Regions from separate parts of the Streptomyces sp. NBC_01294 genome, predicted to be linked through region 2. Evidence: riboswitches for the same ligand, from Rfam matches in the RefSeq annotation. Region 2 holds a riboswitch; each other region holds the start of a gene.

Region 1 (5,609 bases), 3.5 Mb from region 2:
GCGGCCGGTGGTCGGCGCGCAGTCCCGCGCGGCCCTCGGCGGCCCGGACCGCCAGCGGCAGCACCACGGCCGGGGTACGGCGGGCCGCGGCGAGCCCGCGCAGGGTGGTGTGCCAGTCGAGTACCGGCGAGTCCAGCACCAGCCCGGAGATCCGGTCGGCCAGCGCCGAGCGCTCGGCGGCGTGCAGGGCCATGGCGGCGCCGGTGGACCAGCCGTGCAGGACCACGCGCCGGGCGCCGTAGCGCACGGCGTAGCGGATGGCGGCGTCCAGGTCCCGCCACTCCGATTCGCCGAGGTGGCCGAGGCCGTCCGGGGAGGCGGGGGCGCCGAGGTCGCCGCGGTAGCCGAGGTCCAGGACGGGCAGCCGGTGGCGGTGCAGGAAGGGCATGACCACCATCGGGTGCTCGCGGCTGCCGCCGAGCCCGTGCACGGTGATCACCCAGGTGTCCCGGACCCCGGGCAGGAACCAGGCGGGGAGCGCGCCGAGCTCTCCGGGGACGTCCACGTCGGCGTGGTCGAGCCCGAGGGCGGTGCGGGGGTCGCCGACGTACACCTGGGGGGTGAGGGTGACCCGGGTCCCGGGGGCGAGGGTGCCGTGGGTGACGGAGAGGAGCTCCCGTACGACGGTGTCCGGGTCGTGCTCGGCGTCCGGGAGCACGGGCCCGACGACGGCGTGCACGCCCGGCGCGACCAGGCCGTACGTACCGGGGCGCAGGGAGGTGAGCGAGCGGGTCAGCGCGACCCGGCCGGGGGCGGTGGAGTGGATGCTCAGCCGCGGCCCGCCGGGGAGCGGACGGCCGGGTTCGGGCCGCAGGGCCGCGTCGGCGGCGTACCGGCCGACCGCGACGGCGGCCGCGCCGGCGCCCAGGAGAGCGGTGGTGACGGCTGCTGCCGTCGCTGTCGCGGTTCGCACCGCTCCAGTGTCTGCGCCCGGGCTCGGGCGGGCCACCGGAGGGGATCCCTCCGCCAGCGCCGGGAGAGGGGTGATCTAGGTCTCTTCAGGGGCTCCGGGCGCAGGGCCGGATGCGGCGCCGGGCCACCCGGAGGGGTTCATTCACCCGGCTTTGACGTGCATTAATGCTGATTTCTACGACAGAATCAGGACGAATGTCGCGATGGGGCCCCGTGCCCGTACACCGCTCCGCCCGCGCCAGTTCACCTTCCGTTCACCCAGGTTGCCTACGGTCGCCGAGCCACTGACGTCAAACAGAAGCCTGGGTAAATGGAGCACATAACGCTTCTCCTCGGGATCGTGATCATCACCGCTCTCGTGTTCGACTTCACGAACGGTTTTCACGACACGGCCAACGCGATGGCCACCACCATCTCGACCGGCGCCCTCAAGCCCAAGACGGCGGTGGCCATGTCCGCCGTGCTCAACCTCGTCGGCGCGTTCATGTCCGTGGAGGTCGCCAAGACGATCTCCAAGGGCCTGGTCAACGAGGACGGCATCCAGCCAGAAGTGATCTTCGCGGCCCTCGTCGGCGCGATCCTCTGGAACCTCGTCACCTGGCTGGTCGGCCTCCCCTCCAGCTCCTCGCACGCCCTGATGGGCGGCCTCATCGGCGCCGCGGTCGCCTCCGCCGGCATCGGCGCGGTCAACGGCAGCGTCATCGTCACCAAGGTGCTCATCCCCGCGATCGCCGCCCCGCTGGTGGCCGGCATCGCCGCGTACCTGGCCGCCAAGGTCACCTACAAGATGGGCGGCAAGGTCGGCGACAAGACCTCCGCCAAGGGCTACCGCGCCGGTCAGATCGCCTCGGCCGGCCTCGTCTCCCTCGCGCACGGAACCAACGACGCGCAGAAGACGATGGGCATCATCACCCTGGCCCTCATCGCCGGCGGTGCGATCGCCCCCGACTCGAACCCGCCGGTGTGGGTCATCGTCTCGGCCGGTGTGGCCATCGCGATGGGCACCTACCTGGGCGGCTGGCGCATCATCCGCACCATGGGCAAGGGCCTGACCGACCTGCAGCCGCAGCAGGGCTTCGCCGCCCAGACCTCGGCCGCGTCCGTCATCCTCGCCTCCTCCACCCTGGGCTTCTCGCTCTCCACCACCCACTCGTGCTCCGGTGCGGTCATGGGTGCGGGCCTGGGCCGCAAGGGCGGTGTGGTCCGCTGGTCCACCGCGACCCGCATGTTCGTCGCCTGGGGCCTGACCCTGCCGGCCGCCGCGCTGGTCTCGGCCGGTGCCGAGCTGGTCATGCGCACGGGTGACATCGGCATCGCCGCCGTCACCGTCTTCCTGGTCGGCTCCTGCCTCGCCATCTGGCTCATCTCGCGCCGCCAGGTCGTCGACCACAGCAACGTCAACGACGTGGAGCCGGTCGACGCCCACGAGCCGGGTGTCGTCACCACGGCGATCGCGGCCGTCACCGTCCCGCCGACCGTCGCCGCGGCCGGCACGACGGTCGCAGCCGCCGGTACGACCGCCGCGGTCACGGACGACGCCCTCAAGGCCACCATCCCGGCCGCGACGACGACCCCGGCGGCTCCGGCCGCCGCGGTCTGACCGAGACACACAGAGGAAACGGCAGTATGAAGATCGACTGGGAAGCGCTCGGCTCCGTCTTCGGGGTCAGCCTCTTCGCCACCGTCGCCCTCGTGGCCCTGTTCACGCTGGGCCTGATGGGCCTGTCCAAGCACGAGGCCGCGACCGAGCAGGGCGGCGCCGCCACCCTGGCCCGCAGCGGCGCGTACCTCTGCTTCACGCTCGTCGCGGCCGCCGTGACGTACGGGATCTACCTGATCGTCGCCTGATCCCCCGCCGTACGGCGGGCCGGGCGCGAAGGCTCCCTCCGGGTTTCTCCCGGGGGGAGCTTTCGCATCTCCCGCCCCTGCAGCGCCGCAGGTCAACGGCGAGTTGACGGGCGTTCTCGGTGCGTGGTGGACTGCCCGAGCCAATACGGCGGCATGGAGAGGAAGTCCGGTGCGAATCCGGCGCGGTCCCGCCACTGTCACCGGGGAGCGCACGCCGCGCGTGCGTCCCGGGAGCCAGGAACTCTCGCCGCCGGACACGTCGAACCAGGGCGCGGACCCTGAGTGAGGACATACCTGCCACCATGCGTGCCGATCGCGTGTTCGCGTACGGCGCCACGGCGGGCCTGATCGGCGACCGGATCCTCGGTGATCCCCGCCGAGGGCACCCCGTGGCCGCCTTCGGGCGGGCCGCCGCCGCCGTCGAGCGCTCCCTGTGGCGCGACGACCGCGCCCGGGGCCTCCTGCACACCCTGGTGTGCGCCGGGGGCGCGGCCGCCGTCGGTGCGCTGGGCGCCCGCGCCGTGCGCTCCCGGCCCGCTGCCGCCCGTATCACCCTGACCGCCGCCGCCACCTGGGCCGTCGTGGGCGGCACCTCGCTGGGCCGCGAGGCCCGCGCCATCGGCGGGGCGCTCGCCGCAGGGGACACCGAGGTGGCCCGGGAGCGGCTGCCCCACCTGTGCGGGCGCGACCCGCAAGCCCTGGACGGGCAGCAGATGGCCCGCGCGGTCGTGGAGTCCGTCGCCGAGAACACCTCCGACGCGGTCGTCGGGGCCCTGGTGTGGGGCGCCGTCGCCGGCGTCCCGGGCCTGCTGGCCTTCCGCGCCGTGAACACCCTGGACGCGATGGTCGGCCACAAGTCCCCCCGCTACCTGCGCTACGGCTGGGCCTCCGCCCGGCTCGACGACCTGGCGGGCTGGCCTGGGGCCCGGCTGACGGCGGCCGCCGCCGTACTGGCCGGACCCGACCGGCGGGGAGCCGTACGGGCCTGGCGCTCGGACGCCGCCGCGCACCCCAGCCCGAACGCCGGACCCGTCGAGGCCTCCTTCGCCGGGGCGCTCGGCGTCAGACTGGGCGGGACCCTGGCGTACGGCGGCCGGGTCGAGCACCGTGCCGTGCTGAACGGCGAGAAGGGGCGGCCGGTGGAGGTCGCGGACATCGAGCGGGCGGTCCGGCTGTCGCAGCAGGTGACCTGGCTGGCCCTGGGGACCTGTGTGGCCGCCCGGCTGCTGGTCTCCCGACTGCTGATCCCCCGTACGACCAAGAGAGGGCGGCGCGCATGAGCGGCGCGAAGCGCGGCGGCGGTCTGCTGGTCGCGGGCACCACGTCGGACGCCGGCAAGAGCGTGGTCACGGCGGGCATCTGCCGCTGGCTGAGCCGCCAAGGCGTGAAGGTGGCGCCCTTCAAGGCGCAGAACATGTCGCTGAACTCGTTCGTCACGCGGGAGGGCGCCGAGATCGGGCGCGCCCAGGCGATGCAGGCCCAGGCGGCCCGCGTGGAGCCGACGGCGCTGATGAACCCGGTGCTGCTCAAGCCCGGCAGCGACCGCAGCAGCCAGGTGGTGCTGCTGGGAAAGCCCGTGGGCGAGATGAGCGCGCGCGGCTACCACGGCGGGCGCCAGGAGCAGCTGCTCGGCATCGTCACGGACTGCCTGGAGCAGCTGCGGGGCACGTATGACGCCGTGATCTGCGAGGGAGCGGGGAGTCCGGCCGAGATCAACCTGCGCCGGACCGACATCGTGAACATGGGGATCGCGCGGGCCGCGCGGTTCCCGGTGGTCGTGGTGGGCGACATCGACCGGGGCGGGGTCTTCGCGTCCTTCTTCGGGACGACCGCACTGCTCTCCCCCGAGGACCAGTCGCTGATCGCGGGGTACATGGTCAACAAGTTCCGCGGCGACGTGTCGCTGCTGGAGCCGGGCATGGAGATGCTGCGCGGCCTGACCGGGCGGGCGACCTACGGGGTGCTGCCGTTCCGGCACGGGCTGGGCATCGACGAAGAGGACGGCCTGCGGGTCTCCCTGCGGGGCGCGGTACGGGAATCCGTGGTGGCGCCGCCCGTGGGCGAGGACGTGCTGCGGGTCGCCGTGTGCGCGGTGCCGCTGATGTCGAACTTCACGGACGTCGACGCGCTCGCGGCGGAGCCGGGGGTCGTGGTGCGGTTCGTGGACCGGGCCGAGGAACTGGCCGACGCGGACCTGGTCGTCGTCCCCGGCACCCGGGGCACGGTGAAGGCACTGGCGTGGCTGCGCGAACGCGGACTCGCGGACGCGCTGGCGCGGCGGGCCTCCGAGGGGCGGCCGGTCCTGGGTATCTGCGGCGGGTTCCAGGTTCTGGGCGAGCACATCGAGGACGAGGTCGAATCGCGGGCCGGGGCGGTGGACGGCCTCGGGCTGCTGCCCGTACGGGTGCGCTTCGCGCCGGAGAAGACCCTGGCCCGGCCGGTGGGCTCGGCGCTGGGCGAGGCCGTGACGGGCTACGAGATCCACCACGGGGTCGCGCAGGTCCTGGGCGGGGAGCCCTTCCTCGACGGCTGCCGCGTCGGATCGGTGTGGGGCACCCACTGGCACGGCTCGCTGGAGTCGGACGGCTTCCGCCGGGCGTTCCTGCGGGAGGTCGCGGCGGCGGCGGGGCGGCGGTTCGTGCCGGCGCCGGACACGTCGTTCGAGGCGCTGCGCGAGCAGCAGCTCGACCTGCTGGGCGACCTGATCGAGGAGCACGCGGACACGGATGCGCTGCTGCGGCTGATCGAGGCCGGCGCCCCGTCGGGCCTCCCCTTCCTCCCACCGGGCGCGCCGTGAGGGGCCGCGCCCTGCGGGGCTGTTCCCCTACCCGCCCTTTCTCCGTTTCCCG
Region 2 (5,609 bases):
GCCTCGCCCCGGGCGTCGGCCCGGGCCCGCGACCTCGGGCTTCGGCCCCGTCTACCGGAATTCTTCACATACCGGAATGCGAACGGGGTCTTACGCTGACCGGGCAATCCGCCGTAGATTCCCTGCGCTTACGCAGATGATCGACGACGGGACGAGGATCATGCCTGAACCGGAAGCAACAGGGACACAACGGAACACGGCGAGTTCGGGCACCGGGCCGGGCTCGCCTTCTCCTAAGTCCATCGCCGTGTGGGTGCTCGTCGGACTCGTCGGCGCCCTCGGCTGGAGCGTGCTGGCGCTCTCGCGCGGCGAGGAGGTATCCGCCGCCTGGCTGCTCGCGGCGGCGCTGGGCTCGTACGCGATCGGCTACCGCTTCTACGCGCGCTTCATCGCACACCGCGTCCTGAAGGTGGACAAGACGCGGGCCACCCCCGCCGAACGCCTTGACAACGGTGTCGACTTCCACCCGACCGACCGGCGCGTGCTCTTCGGCCACCACTTCGCCGCCGTCGCCGGCGCCGGCCCGCTCGTCGGACCGGTACTCGCCGCGCAGATGGGATACCTGCCCGGCACCATCTGGATCGTCGCGGGCGTCATCTTCGCGGGCGCCGTGCAGGACATGGTCACGCTGTTCTTCTCCACCCGGCGCAACGGCCGTTCGCTCGGCCAGATGGCCCGGGACGAGATCGGCCCCGTCGGCGGAGCCGCCGCCCTGGTCGCCGTGTTCGCCATCATGATCATCCTGCTGGCGGTGCTGGCACTGGTCATCGTCAACGCCCTGGCGCACTCCCCCTGGGGCGTCTTCTCCATCGGCATGACCATCCCGATCGCCCTCTTCATGGGCTTCTACCTGCGCGTGCTGCGGCCGGGCCGGGTCACCGAGGTCTCCTCCATCGGCGTCGTGCTGCTGCTGCTCGCCATCGTCGCGGGCGGCTGGGTCGCCGAGTCCTCCTTCGCGGGCACCTTCACGCTGGAGAAGGAGACGCTGGTCCTGTGGATGGTCGCGTACGGCTTCGTCGCGTCGGTCCTGCCGGTGTGGATGCTGCTCGCGCCCCGCGACTACCTCTCCACCTTCATGAAGATCGGCACCATCGCGCTGCTCGCCCTGGGCGTGGTCATCGCGATGCCGATGCTGAAGATGCCCGCGGTCACCGACTTCGCCTCGCGCGGCGACGGCCCGGTCTTCGCCGGCTCGATGTTCCCGTTCGTCTTCATCACCATCGCCTGCGGCGCCCTGTCCGGCTTCCACTCGCTGGTCGCCTCGGGCACCACCCCGAAGATGATCCAGAAGGAGACCCAGGTCCGGGTCATCGGCTACGGCGCAATGCTGACCGAGTCCTTCGTCGCCGTGATGGCGGTGATCGCGGCCTGCATCATCGAGCCGGGTCTGTTCTTCGCGGTGAACTCGCCCCCGGGCGTCGTCGGCACCACGGTCGAAACGGCCTCGCAGGCGGTGACCAACTTCGGCTTCGCCATCTCGCCCGAGGCGCTGACCCAGGCGGCGAAGGACGTGGAGGAGGCCAGCCTGCTGTCCCGTACGGGCGGCGCGCCGACCTTCGCACTCGGAATGTCGGAGATCTTCTCGTCGGTGATCGGCGGGGCCGGGATGAAGGCCTTCTGGTACCACTTCGCCATCATGTTCGAGGCGTTGTTCATCCTCACCACGCTCGACGCGGGCACCCGGGTCGGCCGGTTCATGCTCCAGGACACCCTCGGCAACCTGCACAAGCCGTTCAAGGACGTCAGCTGGAAGCCGGGCGTCTGGCTGGCCAGCGCGATCGTCGTCGGCGCCTGGGGCTACTTCCTGTGGGTCGGCATCAAGGACCCGCTGGGCGGCATCAACCAGCTGTTCCCGCTCTTCGGCATCGCGAACCAGCTGCTCGCCGCGGTCGCCCTGGCCGTCTGCACCACCCTGCTGATCAAGTCCGGCCGGCTCAAGTGGGCGTGGGTGACGGGCGTTCCGCTGGTGTGGGACGTGGCCGTGACGCTCACCGCGAGCTACCAGAAGATCTTCTCCGACAACCCGAAGATCGGTTTCTTCGCGCAGCGCAGCACCTACCAGGAGGGCATCGACGCCGGGAAGGTGCTCAAGCCCGCGAAGAACATGGACGAGATGCACACCGTGGTCACCAACGCCACGGTGGACGGCGTGCTGTCGGCCCTCTTCGCGCTGCTGATCATCATCGTGCTGCTCGACGCGGCCCGGACCTGCTGGAAGGCCGTCCGCAAGCCCGAGTCGGTCACCCTGACGGAGACCCCGTGGACCGAGTCGAAGATCGTCGCCCCGGCCGGACTGATCCCGACCGCGGAGGAGCGGGCGGAGCTCGCCGCGGCCGGACTCGATGCGAGCGGCGGCCGGGTCAAGGAGACCCTGGCCTCATGAGCGGCCTGCCGCGCCTGCGCAGTGCGCTGGGGAGGGCCCGGTTCTACGTACGGGAGTTCTCGGGGGAGGCGGCGTACGACCGGTACGTCGCCCACGCCCGCTCCCACGACCCGGACGCGGAGGTCCTGAGCCGCAGGGCCTTCGAGCACGCCCGTACGGACGCGCGCGAGGCGGACCCCCGCGAGGGCTTCGGCTGCTGCTGAGCCGCCCCGCACACCGAAGGCCCCGCCGGATGCTTCCGGCGGGGCCTTCGGGCTGTTCAGCGCACCCAGTCCTTCAGGGGCTCGGTCTGGAGGGTGACGTTAACGGGGTCGGGGAGTTCAACGTTATTGCCGAACTCCACCGTGCGGGTGTTCGCATATCGACGGCCGTCCGGCTCGCTGAACACGGTCACGTCGCACGCCTCCCGGTCGATGAGCAGGTACACAGGGATGCCAGTCTGCGCGTAGGCGAGGGGCTTCTCCACGCGGTCGCGCCGGTCGGTGTCAGTGTCGTACGAGGTAACCTCGACGACCATCAGGACCGGGGCGGGGTCGGCCCACTCTCCCTGGCCGACGAACGCATCATCGAGCGCGAGAGCCGCATCAGGACGGGCGCGACCCGAGCGGTAGTCCCCGACAGCCAACCCCCGCTCCACGTGAAGCCACAACTCGGGCCGGTGCTGCATGCAGATGCGTGCGAGCCACAGAACGATACGGTCGTGATCTCCGTCAGGCACTGCCTTGCTCCTGATGACCCCGTCGATGAATTCCAGCCGCAGACCTTCGACCTCTCTGGCAGCTATCCGTGCCACGGCTTCGAAGTCCTCGGTCTGCATATGGGGACGGTGATCGGTCATCACGTTCATGCCTCGCTCGCCTTCCTGGACGGTGCTCCTTCCGACGATAGCGCCGCCCGCCGGCACCCGTCCTGCACACTCGACCGCATGGACATCGTGATCAGGGCGGCACGGCACGCCGAGTACGCGGAGCTGGGTGAGATCACCGCCCAGGCCTACCTCGGCGACGGGCACTTGGACCTCAACGACAACGACGACTACCTGAACACGCTGCGCGACGTGGCCGGCCGGGCCGCCCGGGCCGAGGTGCTCGTCGCCGAGCAGGACGGGCGGGTGCTGGGCGGAGTGACCTTCGCCGCGCCCGGGAGCCCGCTGGCCGACATCGCGGGCGCGGACGAGGCCGAGTTCCGGATGCTCGCGGTGGCCCGCGCGGGGCGCGGCCGGGGCGTCGGCGAGGCGCTGGTGCGGGCCTGCCTCGAACGGGCGCGGGCGATCGAAGGCGTGACGGCGATGGTGCTCTCCACCCAGCCCGGCATGGCGGGGGCTCAGCGGCTCTACGCGCGACTGGGCTTCGTGCGGACTCCCGAGCGGGACTGGGAGCCGATCGAGGGCCTGGAACTCCTGACTTATCGACTCAAGCTGTAGCCACGCCGACACTACATGTGGGGGCTACCGCATCGGGCCGCCCCCACATGTATGCTCATGCCTGCTGTCGCCGCAGGGGAATCCGGTGTGAATCCGGAACTGTCCCGCAACGGTATGAAGTGTCCGCCTACCGGACACCAAGTCCGATGACCTGCCGACAGCGCGCCCGGCTCGACCGAACCGGGTGCCGACACGTCCGGGCCTCGCGGTTGGGCCGGTGGACGCCATGCGGTGTACGCGTTCCTGCCACGCCCGCATGCGCCCGCTCGCGCCCCGCTCCGCCGATGACCGGGCCGAGCGAGGGAGAGCTCCCGCCGTGACCATCGCGCCTTCCGCACCGCGCGCCGAGTCCGTTTCTGGCGACAACACCGAGGGCCCGGGGGCCACGCTGCTGCGTACCCTCACCGAACTGACGGCGGACCTCCCCGACACCGACCCCGGCCGGGTCGCGGCCTCCGCGCTGCGCGGCCGCAGCTCCGCCGCCGACGAGGCCGAACTGCGGGGGCTGGCCACCGAGGCCGCCGCCGGTCTCATCTCCGAGGACCCCGCGTACTCGAAGCTCGCCGCCCGGCTGCTGACGCTGGCCGTGCGCGACGAGGCCGCGAGCCAGGGCTCCACCTCCTTCTCCGCCTCCGTCGAGGTCGGCCACCGCGAGGGCCTCATCGCCGACCGCACCGCCGAGTTCGTGCGGACGCACGCGAGCCGCCTGGACTCGCTGGTCGAGCTCACCCTCGCCGAGGGCGCCGACGACCGCTTCGGCTTCTTCGGCCTGCGCACCCTGCACAGCCGCTACCTGCTGCGTCACCCGATCACCCGCCAGGTCATCGAGACCCCGCAGTACTTCATGCTGCGCGTGGCCTGTGGCCTCGCCGCGGACGAGTCCGTCCAGGCCGTCGAGGAAGTGGCCTCGCTGTACCGGCTGATGAGCCGCCTCGACTACCTGCCGTCGTCCCCCACGCTCTTCAACTCCGGCACCCGCCACCCGCAGATGTCCTCCTGCTACCTGCTGGACTCCCCGCTGGACGAGCTGGACTCGATCTACGACCGCTACCACCAGGTCGCGCGGCTCTCCAAGCACGCCGGCGGCATCGGCCTGTCGTACTCCCGCATCCGCGCCCGCGGTTCGCTGATCCGCGGCACCAACGGCCACTCCAACGGCATCGTGCCGTTCCTGAAGACCCTCGACGCCTCCGTCGCCGCCGTGAACCAGGGTGGCCGCCGCAAGGGCGCCGCCGCCGTCTACCTGGAGACCTGGCACGCGGACATCGAGGAGTTCCTGGAGCTCCGCGACAACACCGGTGAGGACCAGCGCCGTACGCACAACCTGAACCTGGCGCACTGGGTGCCGGACGAGTTCATGCGCCGCGTGAACGCCGACGCCGAGTGGTCGCTGTTCTCCCCGGCCGACGTGCCCGAGCTGGTCGACCTGTGGGGCGACGACTTCGACGCCGCCTACCGCAAGGCCGAGGCGGACGGCCTGGCCCGCAAGACCATGCCCGCCCGCGACCTGTACGGCCGGATGATGCGCACCCTCGCGCAGACCGGCCAGGGCTGGATGACCTTCAAGGACGCCTCCAACCGCACGGCGAACCAGACGGCCGAGCCGGGCACGGTCGTGCACTCCTCGAACCTGTGCACCGAGATCATCGAGGTCACCAACGACGGCGAGACCGCCGTCTGCAACCTCGGCTCGGTCAACCTGGGCGCCTTCGTCGTGGACGGCGAGATCGACTGGGAGCGGATCGACGAGACCGTCCGCACCGCCGTCACCTTCCTCGACCGCGTGGTGGACATCAACTTCTA
Region 3 (5,609 bases), 5.0 Mb from region 2:
CCGCCGTGGAGCTGCAGAGCCCGGTCGGCGACGGTGTAGCCGGTGTCGGTGGCGAAACGCTTGGCCATCGCGCACAGCCGGGGGGCCAGCGGATCGTCCGAGTCGAGGGCCTCGGCGGCCTGCCGGACCAGCGCGCGGGCGGCGGCCAGTTCGGTGGCCATGTCCGCGAGCCTGAACTGCAGCGCCTGGGCGTCCAGGAGCCGCCCTCCGAAGGCCTCGCGGTCGGCGAGGTGGACCAGGCTGCGGTCCAGGGCGCTCTGGGCGCCGCCGAGCGAGCAGGCGGCGATGCCGAGCCGGCCGCCGTTGAGGCCGTTCATGGCGATGCGGAAGCCGTCGCCCTCGGCGCCGAGCCGGCGGTCGGCGGGGATGCGCACGCCGTCGAGGACGACCTGGCGGGTGGGCTGCGCGTTCCAGCCCATCTTGTGCTCGTTGGGGCCGAAGGAGACCCCGGGGTCCTCGCGTGCGACGACGAACGCCGAGATCCCGCCGGGCCCGCTCTCGCCGGTGCGGGCCATGACGATGTAGACCCCGGCGGCCCCGGCGCCGGAGATGAACTGCTTGACGCCGGTCAGCACGTAGTGGTCGCCGTTCCGCTCGGCGCGGGTGCGCAAGGCTCCCGCGTCGGAGCCGGCCCCGGGTTCGGTGAGGCAGTAGCTGCCCAGGGAGTCGGCCGAGCACAGGCCCGGCAGCCAGCGGCGGCGCTGCGCGGCGTCCCCGTAGCGGTCGATCATCCAGGCGACCATGTTGTGGATGGAGAGGTAGCCGGCGATGGACGGGCAGCCGGTGGCCAAGGTCTCGAAGACGAGGACGCCGTCGGCGCGGCCGAGCCCCGAACCGCCGTGCTCCTCCCGCACGTAGACGCCGCCGAGACCGAGGACCGCGGCCCGGCGGATGACCTCGACGGGGAAGTGCTTGTCCCGGTCCCAGGCGACGGCGTACGGGGCCAGGTGCTCCTGGGCGAAGTCGAGGGTGACCTCGGCGAGGGCGAGCTGGTCCTCGGTGAGGGTGGTCACGGCGCTCATCCCATCGTCGGGATCGTGAAGCTCGCGCCCTCCTTGGCCCCGGAGGGCCAGCGCGAGGTGACGGTCTTGGTCCGGGTGTAGAAGCGGATGGAGTCCGGTCCGTGCTGGTTCAGATCCCCGAAACCGGACCGCTTCCAGCCGCCGAAGGTGTGGTACGCCACCGGGACGGGGATCGGCACGTTGACGCCGACCATGCCGGCGCCCACCCGGCGGGTGAAGTCGCGGGCGGTGTCGCCGTCGCGGGTGAAGATCGCGACGCCGTTGCCGTACGGGTGCTCGGTGGGCAGGCGCAGTGCCTCCTCGTAGTCGGCGGCCCGTACGACGGACAGCACCGGCCCGAAGATCTCCTCCCGGTAGATCCGCATCGAGGGGGTGACCCGGTCGAAGAGGGTGGCGCCGGCGAAGTAGCCGTTCTCGTGCCCGGCCAGGGTGAACCCGCGTCCGTCGACGACGAGTTCGGCTCCCTCGGTGGCGCCGATGCCCACGTAGCGGTTGACCCGGTCGAGCGCGTCACGGCTCACCAGCGGCCCGAAGTCTGCCTCGGGGTCGTCGGAGCGGCCGACGCGCAGGGTGGCGATGCGCTCCTTCAGCTTGGCCACCAGCGCGTCCGCGGTCTCCTCGCCGACGGGGACGGCCACGGCGATGGCCATGCAGCGCTCGCCGGCCGACCCGTATCCGGCGCCGATGAGCGCCTCCACGGCCTGGTCGAGATCGGCGTCCGGCATCACGATCATGTGGTTCTTGGCGCCGCCGAAGCACTGGGCGCGCTTGCCGTGGGCGGCGGCGGTGGCGTAGATGTGCGCGGCGATCGGGGTGGAGCCGACGAAGCCGAGGGCCTGCACGCGGGGGTCTTCGAGGAGGGTGTCGACGGCCTCCTTGCCGCCGTTGACCACGTTGAGCACGCCGGGCGGCAGGCCGGCTTCCAGGAAGAGCTCGGCGAGCCGCAGCGGTACGGACGGGTCCCGTTCCGAGGGCTTCAGGATGAAGGAGTTGCCGCAGGCCAGAGCCGGTGCGGCCTGCCACAGCGGGATCATCGCCGGGAAGTTGAAGGGGGTGATCCCGGCGACCACGCCGAGCGGCGCGCGCAGGGAGTGCACGTCGATGCCCGTGCCCGCGTTGTCGGTGAACTCCCCCTTCAGCAGGTGCGGGACGCCGGCGGCGAACTCGACCACCTCCAGGCCGCGTTGCAGGTCACCGTGCGCGTCGGCGACGGTCTTGCCGTGCTCGGCCGACAGCATGCGGGCGAGGGAGTCCCGCTCGCCCTCGACCAGTTGGAGGAAGCGCAGCAGCACGCGCGAGCGGCGCTGCGGGTTCCACTGGCCCCAATCCGCCTGCGCCTCCTCGGCGTTCGCGATGGCCGCCTCGGTGTCGGCGCGCCCGGCGAGCGGGACGCGGGCCTGGACGGTGCCGGTGTTGGGGTCGTACACGTCGGCGAAGAGTCCGGATGTTCCGGTGGTGTGCTTGCCGCCGATGAAATGGGTGAGTTCACGGACCATGGGTGCCTGCTCTCGTCAGGTTGGATCCGGGGATGGCACGGCGGACCGGCGAACGCGCCCGGTGGGGTGCGCCGCTGGGGAAGGCCGTGAGAACTACGAGCGTGCGCAGGTGTGCGCGCGCTCCGCCGGATCACCAGGGTCCTGGGTACAAACCGGTGCCATGCGTGTCTGCTCCATCCTCGTGGACAACACGGAACGTTCCGCGGCCGGTATCCTGACTCCCGGATCACCGCGTGCCGCCCGCCTTCCCGACAGACCTCGTCAGTGGCGTGTGGATGGCAGCACACTCCCCGGTCACAGTGGCGGGACCGTGCCGGTTTCTCACCGGCTTCCCTGCACCGCGGACCTTGTGCGGCGAACATATAGTTGGACGTCCTAGTAAGTCCAGACCCCCCTGCCGCGCGCCGGCGTCCGTCAGCCGTGGGCCGGGGCGGAGTTCCTGGTCACCGGGTACGGGATGAAAGTGCTGCTGTTCTCGTCGACGGCCAGGACCCGGCCGAGCGGCGGGACGGCCCGCTGCGGGCAGTCGAGGCGTTCGCAGAGCCTGCAGCCCATGCCGATGGGCGTGGCCGCCGCCGTGTTGTCGAGGTCGAGCCCGTCGGCGTACACGAGCCGGGAGGCGTGCCGGATCTCGCATCCGAGCCCGATCGCGAAGGTCTTGCCGGGCTCGCCCCAGCCGCCGCGGTGGCGGGTGACGGCGCGGGCGGTCCACAGGAACCGCTGCCCGTCGGGCATGGCGGCGACCTGGACGTGGATGCGACCGGGCGCGGCGAAGGCCTCGTACACGTTCCACAGCGGGCAGGTGCCGCCCGCGCGGGAGAAGTGGAATCCGGTGGCGGACTGCCGCTTGGACATGTTCCCGGCCCGGTCCACCCGGACGAAGGAGAAGGGAACCCCGCGCAGCCTGGGCCGTTGCAGGGTGCTGAGGCGGTGGCAGACCGTCTCGTAGCCGATCCCGAAGTGGTCGGTGAGCCGCTCGATGTCGTAGCGGAACTCCTCCGCGGCGGTGTGGAAGGCCGTGTACGGGAGGATGAGCGCGGCCGCGAAGTAGTTGGCGATGCCGATCCGCGCGAGGGCGTGCACGGGGGAGCCGGGCGGGAAGTCCTCGGTGGCCAGCCGGTCCAGTTCGGCCCCGTACTCGATCAGCGCCAGCTGCGTGGCCATCCGGAACGCCTGCTGGCCCGGCCGCAGCCGGTTCGACAGGTGCAGGACCCGGGCGGTCGCGTCGTAGTGGTGCAGCCGGTCGGAATCCGGGGCGGTCCTGACGCCGTGCCGATCGGACAGCCGGCGGGTCAGGGCGCGGATGACGTCACCGGGGCGGATGCCGATCTCGCGGGCGAGGGCTTCGGCCGCCAGATCGGTCTCGTGCAGGTAGTTCTGCCGCCGGTAGAAGAACTCGCGGATCTCCTCGTGGGGCGAGCGGGGTGCGTCCGTCACCGCGTCCCGGCCGTCGGCGGCGTCGGCGAGGCGCTCGGCCAGGAGCTGGCCGCGCCGGCCCAGGTCCAGCAGGACCGAGGCGACGGCAGGCATCCGGGTGGCCAGTTCGGCCAGGTCGGAGGGGGAGACGCGGGCCTCGGCGACCTCCTTGGCGAGCGCCTCGCGCAGGTCCGCGACCAGGCGGCTGGTGTCGCGCTCCGAGAAGAACCCCGGATCGACCCCGAACGCCTCGGTGAGGCGCAGCAGCACGGGGACGGTCAGCGGCCGGGAGTCGTGCTCCATCTGGTTGAGGTAGCTGGGGGAGATGGCCAGCACCCGTGCCAGGTCGGCCTGGGTCATCCGCCGCTCCTCGCGGAGCCGCCGCAGCCGCGCTCCCGCGTACGTCTTGCTCACCGCACTCCTCCACCGTTGGCATGCGTCAATGCGTCGTCAGGGTACGTGGACCTTCGCCGCCGAGGAGCTTCGCAACCTTGGCAATTTCGGCTCCGAAGATTCGCAAAGCTTGGCAGATGTACTTCCTTGTTGGCACTCGGTGTCAGTGCCAGAGTCGGTCCTGCGGTCAGCCGGACCCGGCAGCCGAGGTGGACTTCCAGGCCCGATTCACGCCCTGATTTCGGTGTCCCCGGCCGTTCCGCCCGGCGGCTCGGCAGCATTGCTCAGCTTCGGCCTGCAGCCGGGTTCGGCGGCCGCATCTCCCGAACAGGCACAGAGTGCCAATGCGCAGCAGTCAATGCCCCGCTCATTGGCAAGACAAGCGACGGATGGAAACGGTGACGGTCATGGCAACGGCGAACACGACGGCGGCGGCCGAGCAGCTCAAGCAGCGGTGGGCCGACGATCCTCGGTGGGCGGGCATCGAGCGCACCTACACGGCCGAGGACGTGGTGCGGCTCTCCGGCAGCGTCCGCGAGGAGCACACCCTGGCCCGGCGCGGCGCCGAACGACTGTGGCGCCAGCTGCACGAACGCGACTACATCCACGCCCTCGGCGCGCTGACCGGCGGTCAGGCCGTCCAGCAGGTCCGGGCCGGCCTCCAGGCCATCTACCTCTCCGGCTGGCAGGTCGCCGCCGACGCCAACCAGGCGGGCCACACCTACCCGGACCAGAGCCTGTACCCGGTCAACTCGGTCCCGCAGGTGGTGCGCCGGATCAACAACGCGCTGCTGCGCGCCGACCAGATCGCCACCGCCGAGGGCGGCACGACCAGTTCGATTGACGGGGGGACCGACTGGCTGGCGCCGATCGTCGCCGACGCCGAGGCCGGCTTCGGCGGCCCGCTCAACGCCTTCGAACTGACCAAGGCGATGATCGCGGCGGGCGCGGCCGGCATCCACTACGAGGACCAGCTCGCCTCCGAGAAGAAGTGCGGCCACCTCGGCGGCAAGGTCCTCGTCCCCACCTCCCAGCACATCCGCACCCTCAACGCGGCCCGCCTCGCCGCCGACATCGCCGACGTCCCCACCCTGGTCATCGCCCGCACGGACGCCCTCGCCGCGAACCTGCTGACCAGCGACGTCGACGAGCGCGACGCGCGGTTCGCCACCGGCGAGCGCACCGCCGAGGGCTTCTACCGGGTGCAGAACGGCATGGCGCCGGTCATCGCCCGCGGCCTCGCCTACGCCCCGTACGCGGACCTGATCTGGGTCGAGACCGG

Evidence for each region. A riboswitch is a leader RNA that binds a small molecule or an ion and turns the genes downstream of it on or off. The one in region 2 is predicted to bind cobalamin.
Region 1: another riboswitch for cobalamin. It lies ahead of OG534_RS28170 (cobalamin biosynthesis protein); the one in region 2 lies ahead of OG534_RS12130 (ribonucleoside-diphosphate reductase subunit alpha).
Region 3: another riboswitch for cobalamin. It lies ahead of OG534_RS35115 (CoA-acylating methylmalonate-semialdehyde dehydrogenase); the one in region 2 lies ahead of OG534_RS12130 (ribonucleoside-diphosphate reductase subunit alpha).

Annotation. Positions count from the first base shown of each region.
Region 1 covers NZ_CP108423.1:6,231,225-6,236,833, reverse strand. The annotation lists gene OG534_RS28185 (alpha/beta hydrolase) at 1-913, opposite strand, end outside; gene OG534_RS28180 (inorganic phosphate transporter) at 1,223-2,512, shown strand; gene OG534_RS28175 (hypothetical protein) at 2,539-2,760, shown strand; cobalamin riboswitch at 2,872-3,025, shown strand; gene OG534_RS28170 (cobalamin biosynthesis protein) at 3,063-4,040, shown strand; gene OG534_RS28165 (cobyric acid synthase) at 4,037-5,557, shown strand.
Region 2 covers NZ_CP108423.1:2,762,201-2,767,809, forward strand. The annotation lists gene OG534_RS12110 (carbon starvation CstA family protein) at 161-2,383, shown strand; gene OG534_RS12115 (YbdD/YjiX family protein) at 2,380-2,586, shown strand; gene OG534_RS12120 (Uma2 family endonuclease) at 2,643-3,230, opposite strand; gene OG534_RS12125 (GNAT family N-acetyltransferase) at 3,309-3,806, shown strand; cobalamin riboswitch at 3,858-3,979, shown strand; gene OG534_RS12130 (ribonucleoside-diphosphate reductase subunit alpha) at 4,123-5,609, shown strand, end outside.
Region 3 covers NZ_CP108423.1:7,758,111-7,763,719, forward strand. The annotation lists gene OG534_RS35110 (acyl-CoA dehydrogenase family protein) at 1-1,022, opposite strand, end outside; gene OG534_RS35115 (CoA-acylating methylmalonate-semialdehyde dehydrogenase) at 1,019-2,518, opposite strand; cobalamin riboswitch at 2,706-2,876, opposite strand; gene OG534_RS35120 (short-chain fatty acyl-CoA regulator family protein) at 2,933-4,348, opposite strand; gene aceA (isocitrate lyase) at 4,735-5,609, shown strand, end outside.